2 regions of the Streptosporangium sp. NPDC005286 genome follow, and region 2 is predicted to be linked to the other one. Evidence: riboswitches for the same ligand, from Rfam matches in the RefSeq annotation. Region 2 holds a riboswitch; the other holds the start of a gene.
The links. A riboswitch is a leader RNA that binds a small molecule or an ion and turns the genes downstream of it on or off. The one in region 2 is predicted to bind cyclic di-AMP.
Positions count from the first base shown of each region.

Region 1: linked by a shared signal. The riboswitch ahead of ABZU75_RS16315 (hypothetical protein) and the one ahead of ABZU75_RS06480 (NlpC/P60 family protein) in region 2 are both predicted to bind cyclic di-AMP.

Region 1 covers NZ_JBEXGU010000037.1:26,232-33,808, forward strand. Annotated here, with positions in the region: gene ABZU75_RS16290 (choice-of-anchor I family protein) at 3-1,547, opposite strand; gene ABZU75_RS16295 (TIGR03086 family metal-binding protein) at 1,733-2,320, shown strand; gene ABZU75_RS16300 (metal-dependent phosphohydrolase) at 2,693-3,289, shown strand; gene ABZU75_RS16305 (DeoR/GlpR family DNA-binding transcription regulator) at 3,376-4,176, shown strand; gene galT (galactose-1-phosphate uridylyltransferase) at 4,173-5,252, shown strand; cyclic di-AMP (ydaO/yuaA leader) riboswitch at 5,325-5,461, shown strand; gene ABZU75_RS16315 (hypothetical protein) at 5,516-6,439, shown strand; gene ABZU75_RS16320 (response regulator transcription factor) at 6,551-7,057, opposite strand; gene ABZU75_RS16325 (LacI family DNA-binding transcriptional regulator) at 7,110-7,577, opposite strand, start outside.
Region 2 covers NZ_JBEXGU010000011.1:496-8,072, reverse strand. Annotated here, with positions in the region: gene ABZU75_RS06500 (ATP-dependent Clp protease ATP-binding subunit) at 1-1,409, opposite strand, end outside; gene ABZU75_RS06495 (Lsr2 family protein) at 1,689-2,021, opposite strand; gene ABZU75_RS06490 (RDD family protein) at 3,309-4,499, opposite strand; gene ABZU75_RS06485 (amino-acid N-acetyltransferase) at 4,599-5,252, opposite strand; cyclic di-AMP (ydaO/yuaA leader) riboswitch at 5,588-5,735, shown strand; gene ABZU75_RS06480 (NlpC/P60 family protein) at 5,828-6,790, shown strand; gene ABZU75_RS06475 (LuxR C-terminal-related transcriptional regulator) at 6,988-7,188, opposite strand.

The DNA of each region.
Region 1 (7,577 bases), on a different contig from region 2:
GCTCAGCGAACCTGGTAGATCGCGGTGGTGCCGCTGACCTCGTTGCCCACCACCAGGAGCGCGTGGCGGGTCGGGCTGTCGGAGGCGGAGATGAACAGCACGCCCTCGGGGCCTACGTCCCCGGCGGTGCCGTCCGCGACCGAGCCGGCGAAGTCGCGGGTGTTGAGGTATCCGGCCAGGCTCGGCGCCCGGGGATTGTCGATGTCGTAGGCGACGATCCCGCCGACCCGCTCCAGCCCGGCGAAGGCGTAGGTGCGGCCGCGCACCTCACCGACCGCGACCCCCTCGGGCTCGGGGCCCTTGTTGTCACTGCGGCTGTCGAAGGAGTCGTTCGCCTCGTTGTCGGCGTTGAACGCCTCGGGCAACTCCTTGGCGACGAGCCGCTCCAGCTCGTCGCCGGAGTCCCAGACGAGCTCTCCGGAGGCGGACCTGATCGAGATCGAACGGGCGCCGAACGCGTGCAGCTCGGTGTAGGCGCCGCTCGCGTCCCTGGGCGAGTCGACGGCCACGTTCAGCCGGCCGAGCTCGCCGTCCTTCTTGAGGTTCTCCGCGTCGGGCATCGCGAGGTTCAGCGACTTCACCCTGACCTCGTCGGCGTGGCAGCCCCAGTCACGCCCGTCACCCTCGTTCGCGGTGACCAGGTAGGTGCGCCCGCGGTCGCGGAAGTGCGCGATCCCGTCGGGCTGGTAGAGGCCCTTCACCGGCCTGGGCCTGATGTCGATCTTCCCGTCCCTGTCCGAGGCGTCGAAACCGCTCTTCGACCAGTCCTTCAGGCCCAGCGGGACGACGTCGCGGACCTCCACCCGCTTCAGGTCGACGATCGCGAGCGCGTTGTTCTCCTGGAGGGTGACGTAGGCGGTGTCACCGTCGACCGTGACGTACTCGGGTTCCAGGTCCTGGGCGGCGGTGGCCCCGGGACCGGTGATCCGCACCCCCTTGGCCCGCAGTCGCTCGGCGTCGAACTTCTGGAACCCCGCGGTCCGCACCGTCCAGCGCTTCAGATCGACGACGCTCACCGAGCCCTCGGGGTCGACCTTCTCCCCCTCGCAGTAGGAGGACGGCTCGCCCTCGTTGGCCACGACCACCCGGTGCCCGTCGGGGGTGAAGGTCACCATGTCGGGCAGCGCGCCGACGGTCACCTGCTTGAGCTTCTTCCCGCTCCGGGCGTCGAAGAAGGCGACGGTGCCCGGGTCGGTCTTGACCGCGGCCTGCTGGGCGACGGCGACCAGGCCGTCGCGTACCGCGACGCTGTTGGCCCCGGGGGTGGCCAGGGTGGCGACCTTGCGAGGCTTGCGCGGGTCGCGGATGTCGAGCACGTCAACGGTGCCGGCCTGCGCGTTCACGACGAACACCCGGCGGGTCTTGGCGTCGTACGCGGTGATCTCCGAGGCACCGGCGGCGACGGTGCCGGTGGTGTAGCGGCCGAGGAAGGTCAGTTCGATGCCTCGGGGGCCGGATTCGGCGGCGGCAGGGGCCACGGCCGCGGGCAGCAGGATCAGGCCGGTGGCCGCGGCGACGGCCGCTCGGGTGAAGGTCGTGGTGCGCATAGGAGAGATCCTCACGACATACCGTGACTCTCCCCTGACGCCGAGATGACCGGGAGATGAAGCCGTCCGGTCGGATGCGCTCCCGGACGTGCCGGTCATGTCCATTGACGCGATGACTACTGGCGGGCCAGGGGTTACGGTCAAGATGAGGGCCGGGAGAGAACCCGGGAGGGCATCGGGAGGGCATGATGACCATCGACGTACCCGAGGCTTACCGTCGCGCGCTGGACGACTTCGGCGCTCTCGTCCACCGGATCGGCCCCGACCAGTGGGAGAATCCGACGCCGTGCGTCGACTGGGACGTGCGCTCCCTCGTCAACCACGTGGTCGGCGAGAACCTGTGGGCTCCCGAGTTGCTGGCCGGGCGGGCCCACGCGGAGATCGGCGACGCCTTCGAGGGCGATCTGCTCGGCGACGACCCCATCAAGGCGTTCGACACCTCGGCCGTGCCCGCCATCCAGGCGGCGATCGATCACCGGGTCCTCGACCGCGTCGTCCACCTGCCCTTCGGCGACGTGCCCGGCCGGGAGTACATCACCGAACTGTTCGCCGACGCCCTCATCCACACCTGGGACCTGGCCCGCGCCATCGGCGCCGACGAGCGGCTCGACCCGGAGTTGGTCGCGGCCTGCGCCACCTGGTTCGCCGACGCGGAACCCGGCTACCGGCAGACCGCGGCCGTCGGGGAGCACCAGGCCGGAGAGCACCGGAAGGTGCCCTCCGACACCGACGCGCAGACCCGGCTGCTGGCCTCCTGGGGCCGCCGCGCGTGACCGCCCGTCCCCGTGGACTCGGCCTCTGTGATCAGTACGGCTAGCGAGCGGTCGGCCGCTTGCCGTGGTTGGCCTTGTGCTTCTTGCGGGCCTTGCCCTTACGCGATCTTCTGGCCATGCCGACCACCCCTTCCCTGAGGTCCTTCCAGGTCCCGCGAGTGCCGGTCTCCGTGATTCCGGACCCGTGATTCCGGACCCGTACGGGACTCGATGCCACCGGTTCAGACCTTCACGTTCCTCCTGCGACGCCCGGCGCACAAGGCCCGAACCGCGATCCGCCCCGCTCCGGTGGGTGCGTTGCCCCAACCTTGACGATCAGCGCCTCCCGCACCTGAGGATCCTCCCCTCCGGCCAGGTTCTAGGCTCGCCCTCATGCGCGAGAAGCTGATGGCCCGCTGGCTGTCCCTGTCCGGCCCCGAGGCCGAACCCCTCGGCCGTGAACTGATCACCCGGTACGACGAGCCGCACCGCAGGTATCACACCACCACCCACCTGGAGGCCGTGCTCGCCCACATCGACACCCTGGCCTCTCATGCCGAGCACCCGGACCTGGTACGGCTGGCGGCCTGGTTCCACGACGCCGTCTACGACCCGCGGCGCGGCGACAACGAGGAGCGGAGCGCCATCCTGGCCGAGCGCGCGCTGCCGGAGATGGGGCTCTCCCCCGAGGCGGTGGCCACGGTCGCCCGGCTGGTCAGGCTGACCGTCACGCACGCCCCCGCACCGGGCGACGCGGACGGGGCCGTGCTGTCCGACGCGGACCTGGCGATCCTGGGCGCGTCGCCGAAGGTCTACGCCGCCTACGCGACCGCCGTGCGCGAGGAGTACGCCTTCGTGCCCGACGACGCTTTCAGGTCCGGCAGGGCCGCGGTGCTGCGCTCGCTGCTCGACCTTGCGGCGATCTTCCACATCGCCGATCTGGAGGAGGCGGCGCGGGCGAACATCATGGCGGAGCTTGAGCGGCTGTGAGCAGGTGACCACCATAATTCAACAGTATTTCCCGGTACCCGCCGTGGTATTTTGGTGGAATCTGGTGAATTAAAGGGAGTGAGTCAATGCTCGCCCAGCAGCGGCAGCAGGCGATCCTGGAGAGGGTGCGGAGCAGGGGCGGGGTCAGGGTCGCCGATCTCGTCCGGGAGCTCGGCGTGTCCGACATGACGATCCGGCGCGACCTTGAGGTGCTCTCCGAGCGCGGGCTGGTGGAGAAGGTCCACGGTGGCGCCACCGCCACCGGGTCCGGCTCGACCGAGGAACCGGGCTTCGCCGCCAAGTCGGCGCGCCAGCAGGCGGAGAAGGAGACGATCGCCCAGCAGGCCGCCCGGCTCGTCCGGCCCGACACCGCCATCGCACTCTCCGCGGGAACCACGACCTGGACGCTCGCCCACCACGTGACCGACGTGCCCGAGCTGACCGTGATCACCAACTCGATCCGGATCGCCGACGTCTTCCACCGCTCCCCCAGGGCCGATCGCACGGTCGTGCTCACCGGCGGGGTCCGCACCCCCTCCGACGCGCTGGTCGGCCCGGTCGCGGTCACGGCGATCCGGGGACTCCACGTCGACACCCTCTTCCTCGGCGTGCACGGGATGAGCGCCCGAGCCGGGTTCACCACGCCCAACCTGCTGGAGGCCGAGACCAACCGCGAGCTGGTCGCCTCCGCGCACCGCCTGGTGGTGCTCGCCGACCACACCAAGTGGGGCACGGTCGGCATCAGCACGATCGCCGAGCTGGCCCAGGCCCACATCGTGGTCACCGACTCCGGCCTGGCCGAGGAGGCCCGCGAGGAGCTCGCCGCCTCGGTGGGAGAGCTGATCATCACAGAGCCACAGCAGGAGAGCGAGAGCGTCGGCCGATGAAGCGTACGATCACCCACCTGGCCGACGGCCGGGAGCTGTTCTACTTCGACCGCCGCGACGACACCGACCGCGGAGCGGTCGACAGCCGCGACCTGCCGCCCCGCCCCGCCGCCTCCGAGTTGCGTTACGACCCGCTGACCGAGGAGTGGATCGCGGTGGCCGGACACCGCCAGGGCCGCACCTTCCTGCCCCCGGCCAGCGAGTGCCCGCTCTGCCCTTCCACCTCCGGCAACCTCACCGAGATCCCCTCCGCGGCCTACGACGTGGCGGTCTTCGAGAACAGGTTCCCCTCGTTCTCCACCTATCTGGGCGACTATCAGCAGGTTGGCGGGTTGAGTGAGGTCCGCCCCGGGATCGGCCGCTGTGAGGTGGTCTGTTTCACCGCCGAGCACGACTCCTCATTCGCGATGCTCCCCCCCGAGCAGGTGGAGCTGGTCATGGAGGCCTGGATCGACCGTACGGCGGAGTTGTCGGCGATGCCGGGCGTGGAGCAGGTGTTCTGTTTCGAGAACCGGGGAGCAGAGATCGGCATCACCCTGGCCCACCCGCACGGCCAGATCTACGCGTACCCCTACGTGACCCCGCGCACCAAGCTGACCCTCGGGGCGGCCGGGCGCCACCGGGAGCGGACCGGCGGCAACCTGTTCGCCGACGTGCTCGCCGCGGAGCGGGAGGCCGGGGTCCGGGTGGTGGCCTCGAACGAGCACTGGACGGCGTTCGTCCCGGCCGCGGCGCGCTGGCCGGTGGAGGTTCACCTCTACCCCCACCGGCAGGTCCCCGACCTGGTCGGACTGGAGCCCGCGGAGCGCGCGGCGTTCGGACCGCTCTACACCGACGTGCTCCGCCGCCTCGACGGGCTGTTCGGCGTGCCGATGCCCTACATCGCGGCCTGGCACCAGGCGCCGGTCAACACCGGTCGCGACCTGTCGTACGCGCACATGGAGCTGTTCAGCATCCGCCGCGCGCCGAACAAGCTGAAATATCTCGCCGGCTCCGAGTCGGCCATGGGTGCCTTCGTGAACGACGTACTGCCCGAGGAGGCAGCACACCTTCTGCGCTCTGTTGTCACGAACTAATCACCAATTGGTCTCGTCTTGAAGTCGCGTGACCCTGTGTTTACCACTACTATCCTTCCCACATCGGCTGCAACAGCCGATATGCCTAATCCCAGGCGCATCGCCCGGGAGCCGGGGAACCACCGCACCTGGGGTGAAACCACTTCGGTGGAAGGGCGTTCTCCAGCCCGAACCCGTCAGCTAACCCGGTAGGCGGAAGGAGAGGAGAGTTCGTGGCGGCCCCGTCCCCCACGTTCCGTCGGCATGCGGCTCTGGCCCTTTGTTTGAGCCTGGTCGCCACGTTCACCCTCGGTGCCCCCACCGCGGGAAGCGCGGAACCCAAGCCGACCGAGGCCAAACTCCGCGCCGAGCTGGCCAAGCTCGGCAAGAAGGTCGACGGGCTGATCGAAGCATACGCGGCCAAGCGCGAGTCCCTCAAGAAGGCACAGAAGGCCGAGGCCGTCGCCAAGCAGAACCTGGCCAGGGCCTCCGACCTCTACGCCAGGGCGGAAAAGCAGGTCGACTCCATAGTCCAGCTCCGCTACCAGAGCAGCATCGGAGGGCTGCCCGCGCTGCTGTTCGCCGACGACATGGGTGGAGCAGCGGTGATGGAGCAGCTCACCGCCCAGCAGAGCGCGCACCTGCAGGGCTTCGCCGAGAGCTTCGAACGCAGGAAGAGGGCGACCGAGACGGCCGCCAGGCTCACCGACGAAATCGGTGAGGAGGCCAAGGAGATGCAGACCCAGCGTGACGAGGTCGAAGATCTGATCAAGGACATCAAGAACAGGCTCGACCAGCTCGCCCCCGTCGGCTCCGGGCGCCGCGCCGACGGCAGCTGGGCCCCGCAACTCCCCACCGGCGCCGACAACATCACCGACCGGACCCGGATCATGCGTGAGGCCGTCAAGAGACGCTTCAACCTCCCGTACGCCGTCGGTTGCTACCGGTCCGCGAACGACGGCGGCGAGCACCCCCTCGGCCGCGCCTGCGACTTCATGATGAGCACCGGCGGCACGATGCCCTCAGCCGCCAACCTCCGGCTCGGCGACGAGATCGCCGCCTGGGCCATCAAGAACAAGTCCAAGCTCGGAGTGAAGTACGTGATCTGGCGCCAGCGCATCAACCACGGCTCCGGCTGGAGAACCATGTCCAACCGCGGCGGCATCACCGCCAACCACTACGACCACCCGCACATCTCGATGTACTAGAAGGGATGCATACACGAGCTGAAATGATGTTCGTGTCGGTAGGTGATCACGCAGAGGCAGGCCGCCGGTTCGGGAAGGCCTGACCGCGGCTGGGGCCGGCGAGCTTGGTGATCATTGCGGCGACGGGTTGACGAGCCTGCCTTCGTAGGCGGCGATGACGAGCTGAGCCCGGTCCCGGGCGTGCAGTTTGGCCAGGAGTCGGCCGATATGGGTCTTGACCGTGCCGACGGTGAGGTGCAGGTGCTCGGCGATCTCGGAGTTGGACATTCCCCTGCCGATGAGGGTGAGCACCTCGCGCTCGCGCTGGGTGATGTCGTCGAGGTCTCGCGCGGCCGAGGCGGGGTGGGGGCGTCGCAGGAATTCGGCGATGAGCCGACGGGTGACGGTGGGCGCGAGCAGCGCTTCGCCGGCGGCGACGACTTTGATGGCGGCCAGGAGCTCGGTCGCCGTGGCGTGCTTGAGGAGGAAGCCGCTCGCACCTGCCCGTAGCGACGCGTAGACGTATTCGTCCTGATCGAACGTGGTGAGGATCAGTACGCGGATGCCGGCGTCGGCCGGGTCGGCACAGATACGCCGTGTCGCCTCGATGCCGTCCATGTCCGGCATCTTCACGTCCATGAGGACGGCGAGACGGGCACGCGCCACCCTCCGGTGGGCGGTCGTAAGCGGGTCAGTTGCGGCCGGTGGAGCCCTCGGGTGGGGCGGGGGCGGTGGAACCGCGTACCACCAGTTCGGTGGCGAGTTCGACGTGGTGGGAGTCGACTCGTTCGCCTGCCGCCAGGCGCAGGGCCGTGCGTACGGCGACGCCGCCCATCTCTCGCAGCGGCTGGCGTACGGTGGTCAGCGGGGGCGAGGCCATACAGGCGACCTGGGTGTCGTCGAAGCCGACGATGCTGAGATCCTCGGGCACGCGCAACCCTCGCGCCCTGGCCGCCTCCAGCACGCCGAGCGCGATGTCGTCGCAGCCGGTGAAGATGGCAGTGGGGACCTCAGGCAGGTCGAACAGGGCCGCGCCGCCCGTCACACCCTCCTGGTAGCGGAAGTGCCCCGCCCGTACGTAACCCGGAGGAACCGAAGCGCCTGCGGCCTCCATGGCGGCGCGGTAGCCGTGTAGCCGGGCCTGGTTGCAGGCGGCGGT
Region 2 (7,577 bases):
TCCATGTCGCCGGCCTTCCACTCCTTCTCGCGGCGCTCGCGCTTGAGCTGGAGCTGCTTCTCCTGGTCCCGGAGAGCGGCGGCCTTCTCGAAGTCCTGCGCGTCGATCGCGGACTCCTTGTCGCGCCGCACGTTGGCGATCTTCTCGTCGTACTCGCGGAGGTCCGGCGGCGCGGTCATGCGGCGGATGCGCATGCGCGAGCCGGCCTCGTCGATGAGGTCGATCGCCTTGTCCGGCAGGAACCGGTCGCTGATGTAGCGGTCGGCCAGCTGCGCGGCGGCCACCAGGGCACCGTCGGTGATGGAGACGCGGTGGTGGGCCTCGTAGCGGTCCCGCAGACCCTTGAGGATCTCGATCGTGTGGCTGAGGCTGGGCTCGGCCACCTGGATCGGCTGGAAACGCCGCTCAAGCGCCGCGTCCTTCTCCAGGTGCTTGCGGTACTCGTCCAGGGTGGTGGCACCGATGGTCTGCAGCTCGCCTCGGGCCAGCATCGGCTTCAGGATGCTGGCGGCGTCGATCGCTCCCTCGGCGGCGCCCGCACCGACGAGCGTGTGCAGCTCGTCGATGAACAGGATGATGTCGCCGCGGGTGCGGATCTCCTTGAGGACCTTCTTCAGGCGCTCCTCGAAGTCACCGCGGTAGCGCGAACCCGCCACCAGGGCGCCCAGGTCCAGGGTGTAGAGCTGCTTGTCCTTGAGCGTCTCGGGCACCTCGCCCTTGACGATCTTCTGGGACAGGCCCTCCACAACGGCGGTCTTGCCGACGCCGGGCTCACCCACCAGGACCGGGTTGTTCTTGGTCCTGCGGGACAGGACCTGCATGACCCGCTCGATCTCCTTCTCCCGGCCGATGACCGGATCGAGCTTGCCCTCACGAGCGGCCTGGGTCAGGTTGCGGCCGAACTGGTCAAGCACCAGAGAGGTCGAAGGAGCGGCCTCGGCCGGACCGCCGGCGGCGGTCGGTTCCTTGCCCTGGTAGCCGTGAAGCAACTGGATGACCTGCTGGCGGACCCGATTGAGATCGGCGCCCAGCTTCACCAGCACCTGGGCGGCCACGCCCTCGCCCTCACGGATGAGGCCGAGCAGGATGTGCTCGGTGCCGATGTAGTTGTGACCCAGTTGCAGCGCCTCGCGCAGGGACAGCTCAAGGACCTTCTTGGCACGCGGGGTGAACGGAATGTGCCCCGACGGCGCGGACTGGCCCTGGCCGATGATCTCCTCGACCTGCTGACGCACACCTTCAAGACTGATGCCGAGGCTCTCCAGAGCCTTGGCGGCAACGCCTTCACCTTCATGGATCAAGCCAAGAAGAATGTGCTCCGTACCGATGTAGTTGTGGTTGAGCATCCGGGCCTCTTCTTGGGCCAGGACGACAACCCGCCGTGCGCGGTCGGTGAACCTCTCGAACATCTCGTCGCTCCTCACAGAGCGGTCAGGCAGGTCCGGGATATCCGGGCCCTGTCATCCCGCATGGTAGCCCCGACCCGGCGACCGCTCTATGCAGAAGACGTTCCCCGAGAGCAGGGCGTTCACCCTCCATCCAACTACTTACGGGGGGTGGGATGTTCCCGCTACGCCGCAAGCGAACGACGTTTGTCCACCAGACAAACACATCATGCGGTCATGGCCGCCACCGGACCCCACCGTGACCGCCATAACCGCATGATTCACTCGATCCACTGAGCCGATCTAGTGAGCCGCTTCGTACTGCTCGACGATCTTGGAGGCGATTCGACCGCGCTCGCTGACATTAAGGCCGTGGGACTTCGCCCATGCCCGGATGTCGGCGCTCTTCTCTCGCGTGAGTGCCCGCGCGCCACCCGCGCGGCGGCGGCGGGGTGCCAGCGCGCCGGAACGACGGGCGCTCTGCACGAAAGGCGACAGGGAGTCGCGGAGCTTCTTCGCGTTAACGTCACTCAGGTCAATCTCATAGCTGGTGCCGTCAATCGCGAAGGCGACAGTCTCATTGGCCTCGCCCCCATCGAGGTCGTCGATGAGAATCTCCTGGATCTGCTTGGCCATCTACACAATCCTTTCGCGGAGTATTGTTTCATTCGCAAGCTAAACATATACCCGCGATCGAAGAGCGGCAATTCCAGGAGCCCGGCGATTCTCACAGCCGACCGAGACACTCTCAGTCGGCGCTCCGGTGGATCAGCTGTTCTGCGACTCGGCCGGGTCGGACTGTTTTGGCCGGCGACCGGCGGCTTCACTCCGAAGTAGCTTGACGACTCCGAAGATGAAGGCTCCGCCGACGACCGCCGGAGGTATCAACGCGGACAATACGTCGTACATTCGTCCTCGCTCCGTACCGCTAGGTGGCTTTCTGGAGACCATGAAAATTTGGCGACGACTCCCGAGCCACGCGGGTGTCCGCCCGATCAGTCTGGAACCGCCCACAGATGACCATAGCGCCACCGGACGGCGACGTGCGTCAGCAGGGGCGACCATGCCCGTCACTCTCCAGCCTAATGCTTCTCTCCAGCCGCCTTACCGGTTGCAGTCGTAAAGCCGCAGGGAAAAACCGACAGGACGATCAAGTGATCATCGTCGCCTTCGGAAATACCAATGCCCGCCCGCTCTCCGGCCGCTGCGCCACCGGCCTCGGAGGGGCGAAGCTCCTGGTGGGAGAGCCTTCCCGCCGGGATGAACAACGCCTTGTCACGGAACCGGAGATCACCGCGGGCGGGTTCATCGCGAGAATGTCCACCGCCGGCAGAACACCCGGATGGAGAGCGGCTCGCTTCATCACCCGGGCGGCAGCCGATGCGACGCAAGCCTACGGAACAAGACGGATCTTCAACGCTTTCTTGCCAAGAGTACGACCCACTCTGGCGTGGAGTACATAGTCGTAGACCGTATAACCACCAAAGACGATGGGCTCACGGGACAACCCGGGCAACACCACACACCCATGATCCAGCTCCGTGAGAAGACCCCTGAACGCGCGACGGAAGGTGAAGGAGAGAAACCCGCGGGCCGTCACCGGGGATGCGGGAGGCGAGCCGGTCCCACCATTCGATGACTGGTGTGCGAACCCTCGACGGGGGCAGATCCGGCATTGGCGTCTCATAGCGGCTTGCGGGCTCTCCTGAGCCCCTTGTCCGGCCTCAAACACGAATATTCCGCCGGAGCACGCCGGGGCTCGATCATAAGTCCCCCCGCGTCGCCCATGGCATGGCAAATGATTTTTACGCTTCCGCGGCTTCCGTGGCCGAGGCGGTTACCCACCGCCAAGGTCCTCGTTTTTCTGGTCCGGGTACGAAATCGGGGCCGGCGGTTCAACCGCCGGCCCCGATTTACCCGGAACTACTTGATCTTGACGACGACCGTCCCGGCCACCTTGTCGTGCAGCGCCTGCTGCAGGGGCTTGTCCCACAGCAGCCACAGCACGTTCACGAGGCTGAAGATGTTGACGATCCAGCCGAGGAGGGGGATCCAGCTCAGGAACTGCGGGCCGAAGAACACACCGCCGCGCTTGAGCGCGACGTCGGAGCTGAGCCCGCCCGGCGGCAGGGTGCTGCCGACGGGCACGATCTTGATGCCCATGACCATCTTGCCGACGGTCTGCCCCCCCCTACTGATCATGAAGAACTCGTAGGCGAAGTAGATCGCCGCGCTGACCAGGGAGACGAGAAGGCTCGCGAGGAAGACGCCGCTCCCGTCGGTGCTGGCGCCCGTCGCGAGGTTGAAACTGGGAGCCGTCACCAGGAGGCCGGTCAGCACCGCACTGATGATCACCCCCGGGATCGCCAGAATGATCGCGTCGATGATCCGCGCCACCAGGCGCTGCCACCACTCGGCGAGCGGGCCGGGAGCACCGGGGGGGCCGCCGTAAGGCTGGCCGTACCCCTGCTGCCCGTACTGCTGCTGCCCATAGCCGGGCTGCTGGCCGTAACCCGGCTGCTGGCCGTAGTCGGGCTGCTGCCCGTAACCGGGCTGCTGGCCATAGTCGGGCTGCTGCTGACCGTACTGCTGCTGCCCGTAACCCGGCTGGGACGGCTGCTGCTGCCCGTAACCGGGCTGCTGGCCGTAGCCGGGCTGCTGCTGCCCGTAACCCGGCTGGGACGGCTGCTGCTGCCCGTAACCGGGCTGCTGGCCGTAGCCGGGCTGCTCGTGGGACGCCTGCTGCCCGTAGCCGGGCTGCTGACCGTAGGCGCCGGTCCCGCCCTGCTGGCCATAGCCCTGCTGCTGGCCGTACGCGTCCGTCCCGCCCTGCTGACCGTACGACTGCTGCTGCCCATACCCCTGCTGGCCGTACGACTGCTGCTGCCCGTACCCCTGCTGCTGGCCGTAGCCCTGCTGACCATAGCCGGGCTGGGCCACCCCCGGGCCGGTGTTCGGCTGCGATCCCTCCGACCGATATCCCATGATCGTCACGTCGGGGTCGAGTTCGCCAGGGGCTCGACCCTGGTTGTGCTGCCCGTAATCCGGCTGTCCCGAAGGTGTGCGACTGCGCTCGGGATCATCCTGTGGATACGGCGGCTGTCCGTTGCTCACCGCGTCACCTCACTTAGACTGCGCATGTGGCAAATGTCAGACGCACATGCTTGCTGCTGCACAAGGTATCGACATAGGAATCAACAGTCACCTTTCCAGTCAGTCATCTCTAAAGTCATCAGAGTCGGGCTCGTGTGTCAGGTGCAGCAGCATCCGGGTGTTTCCCAAGGTATTGGGCTTGACGTGCTCCAGATCGAGGAACTCCGCGACGCCCTCGTCGTAGGAGGCGAGAAGTTCGGCGTAGACCTCCGGGGCGACGGGTGTGCCCTGGATCTCCTGAAATCCGTGCCGGGCGAAGAAGCCGACCTCGAAGGTCAGGCAGAAGACCCTGCGCAGGCCCAGCTCAGCGGCCGTGCGGATGAGCACCGAGACGATCCGATGGCCGATTCCCATTCCCCTGCGGGTCGGATCGACGGCAACGGTCCGAATTTCGGCAAGATCCTCCCAGAGAACATGAAGCGCCCCGCAGCCGAGGATTATCCCCTCCGCGTCAGTCGCGACCCAGAACTCCTGGATGTCCTCGTACAGGGTGACGGTGGCCTTCTCCAGCAGGCGCGGGCCGGCTCCACCGTAGGTGTCGACGAGCCGCCTGATGGCACGGACGTCCGGGGTGCGGGCGCGGCGGACCGTGACCGCCGGGGTGGCGCCGGGAGCGGGTGACCCCCGCTCCTCTCCCTCGGATCCGGTTCGCTGCTCCCCCTCTTTCCCGGGATTCGCGAACGGCACGGGAGAATGCTCCGCAAGCTGCTCCATGACCGATCAGCGTACGTCCTCTCCGGCCTTCAATTACGGCTCATCCTTAACTCTCGCCCCGGGGGCATCACATGACCCTTGGTAGTTGGATTACCACGCTGGGCGCACGACGCCTCCAATGTGTCGCAGCTCATCTTTGGCACGGTCCCGGACCTGGGAAGACCCACGCCACGCCCGCCGCGAGGAAGGCAAAGGCAGCGTAATGGCCATGTTGATCATATTGGCATGTGATCTTTCCGTGACATTTCAGTTGCGAAACCTCTACTGAGTTCGCAGTTCTGGTTGAGCAGGAACCACGAGTGCACTAATCTCCGTGCTCGATGTCAGAGACGTAAAAGCCTGACCCGCCGAATCTCCCGACCAGGGGAACCGGGGACCCACCACGTCCTTCGGGGTGAATCCGAGTGCCACCGGCGCACCCGGTAGGGCTGCCTCCGGCCCGAACCCGTCAGCTAACCCGGTAGGCGGCCGAGGAGAGGAGCCCGTTGGTGAAGCGCATGCGCGACCGCGCAGGAGAGCACGCGGGCGGCGACGCCCGCTGTCGAGAACGCGCGCCGCGGAGGCGGAGTCGCCGCATGGCGGTCATCGGCCTGGCGTTCGCCATCATGACCCTCGGCACCCCCCTGGTCTCGGCCACGGCGGATCCCGAGCCCAGCCTCCAGCAACTGGCCAAGCAGGCCGAGAAGCTGCACGAGGAGATCGGCACGCTCGCCGAGCAGTACAACGGCGAGCGGGTCAGGCTCAAGCAGGCCCAGCGAGCCGCGGAAAGCGCCAAGAAGACCCTCGCGACGAGCGAGTCGGAGCTCGCAACCCGGCGCACCAAGGCCACCCTCCTCGCGCAGAGCAACTACATGTCCGGCGGCCTGAACTCCGGACTCGCCTTCACCCAGGCGACCGACCCCGACACCTTCCTCGACCAGGCCACCACCAACTACGCCCTCCAGCAGCAGCAGAGCGAGGAGGTCGCCCAGGTCGGCCGGGCGATCGAGGCCGCCGAGCGGGCACAGGCCAGCGCCAAGGCGAGGACCTCAGAGGTCAAGGTGCTCCTGGAGGAGATCGAGGGCAAGCGCAGCAAGATCGAGCGACTGGTCGCGCGGGTCGAGAGCGACCTGTTCAGCGAGGTGCGCACCAGGGCCGTCAGCAACAGGGGTGCCCGGGTGAAGGTCGACGTGCCCATCGTGGGCAGCGGCAAGGCGGCGGAGGCGGCCCGCTGGGCGCTCACCCAGCAACTCAAGCCGTACGTCTGGGGCGCCGAGGGCCCCAACTCCTTCGACTGCTCCGGGCTGGTCATGTGGGCCTACCAGAAGGTCGGCATCAGCCTGCCGCACTACACCGGCAACCAGTGGACCGCGGGCACCCACATCTCCAAAAACGACCTGCGCCCAGGCGACCTGGTCTTCTTCTACAGCGACCTGCACCACGTCGGGATCTACATCGGCGCGGGCCTGATGGTCCACGCGCCCCGGACGGGTGACGTCATCCACATCGCCACGATCGACAACCGGCCCTTCGCCGGCGGGGTGCGGATCTCCGACTGAGCGGCTGAGCCGGGCCGGTCACGGATCGCGAGCCGCCCGGCCCTGGGCCGGGCGGCGAATCCTGCCGTGCCGAGGGCCGGTCAGACGGGCACCCCGCAGACTTGCGCCCCTCGGACGGTGCCCGCAGGTGCGGTGACGACGGCAACGCGGTGAGGCGCCGTCTGACCGCGGTGGGCAGGGCAGCCAAGGGGCAGGGTCTAGATCAGGCGGCGGCGGGCCGCCCAGGCCACGGCCTCGATCGCCGTGGCGACACCGATGCGGTCGCAGATGCCTCTGAGCCTGCGCCTGACGGTCCGGCCGCTGATATCGAGGCGGCGGCCCACCCTGTCGACGGTGACGCCCTTGGCGAGTTCAGCCAGCAGCACGAGGTCGTCGTCGCTGAGACCGATATCACTCATGCCCAGGGGGCTGTCGCCATGGCGAGAATCCACTTCTGGATATGCCATCAAGAGTCACTCCCCCCACTCTGGAAACCGGGCGCGAGACGCCGGAAATGAATACCGTCCGCCAGGAACGGTAAACGCCTTGTTCAAAGGTCGTCAAGTTCTACTCTTCATAGCGCGCGCCCACTATTGACATACTAGGTGCTACGTGAAGTACTCATGATATGTCAGTGCCTTTGGGGTTAAGTCACGACCGTGCCCCCGCACGAGCCTGCAGGTGCCCCCCTGGCTGCGACAACAGAAGTCCTGGCAGAACAAGGTTTCGCCGGAACCGCCGCGGCGGCGCGCACCCGCGGGGTCGCATCCTCGGTGGAAGCGAGCCACCCGTTTTTCCCCGGGAAAAT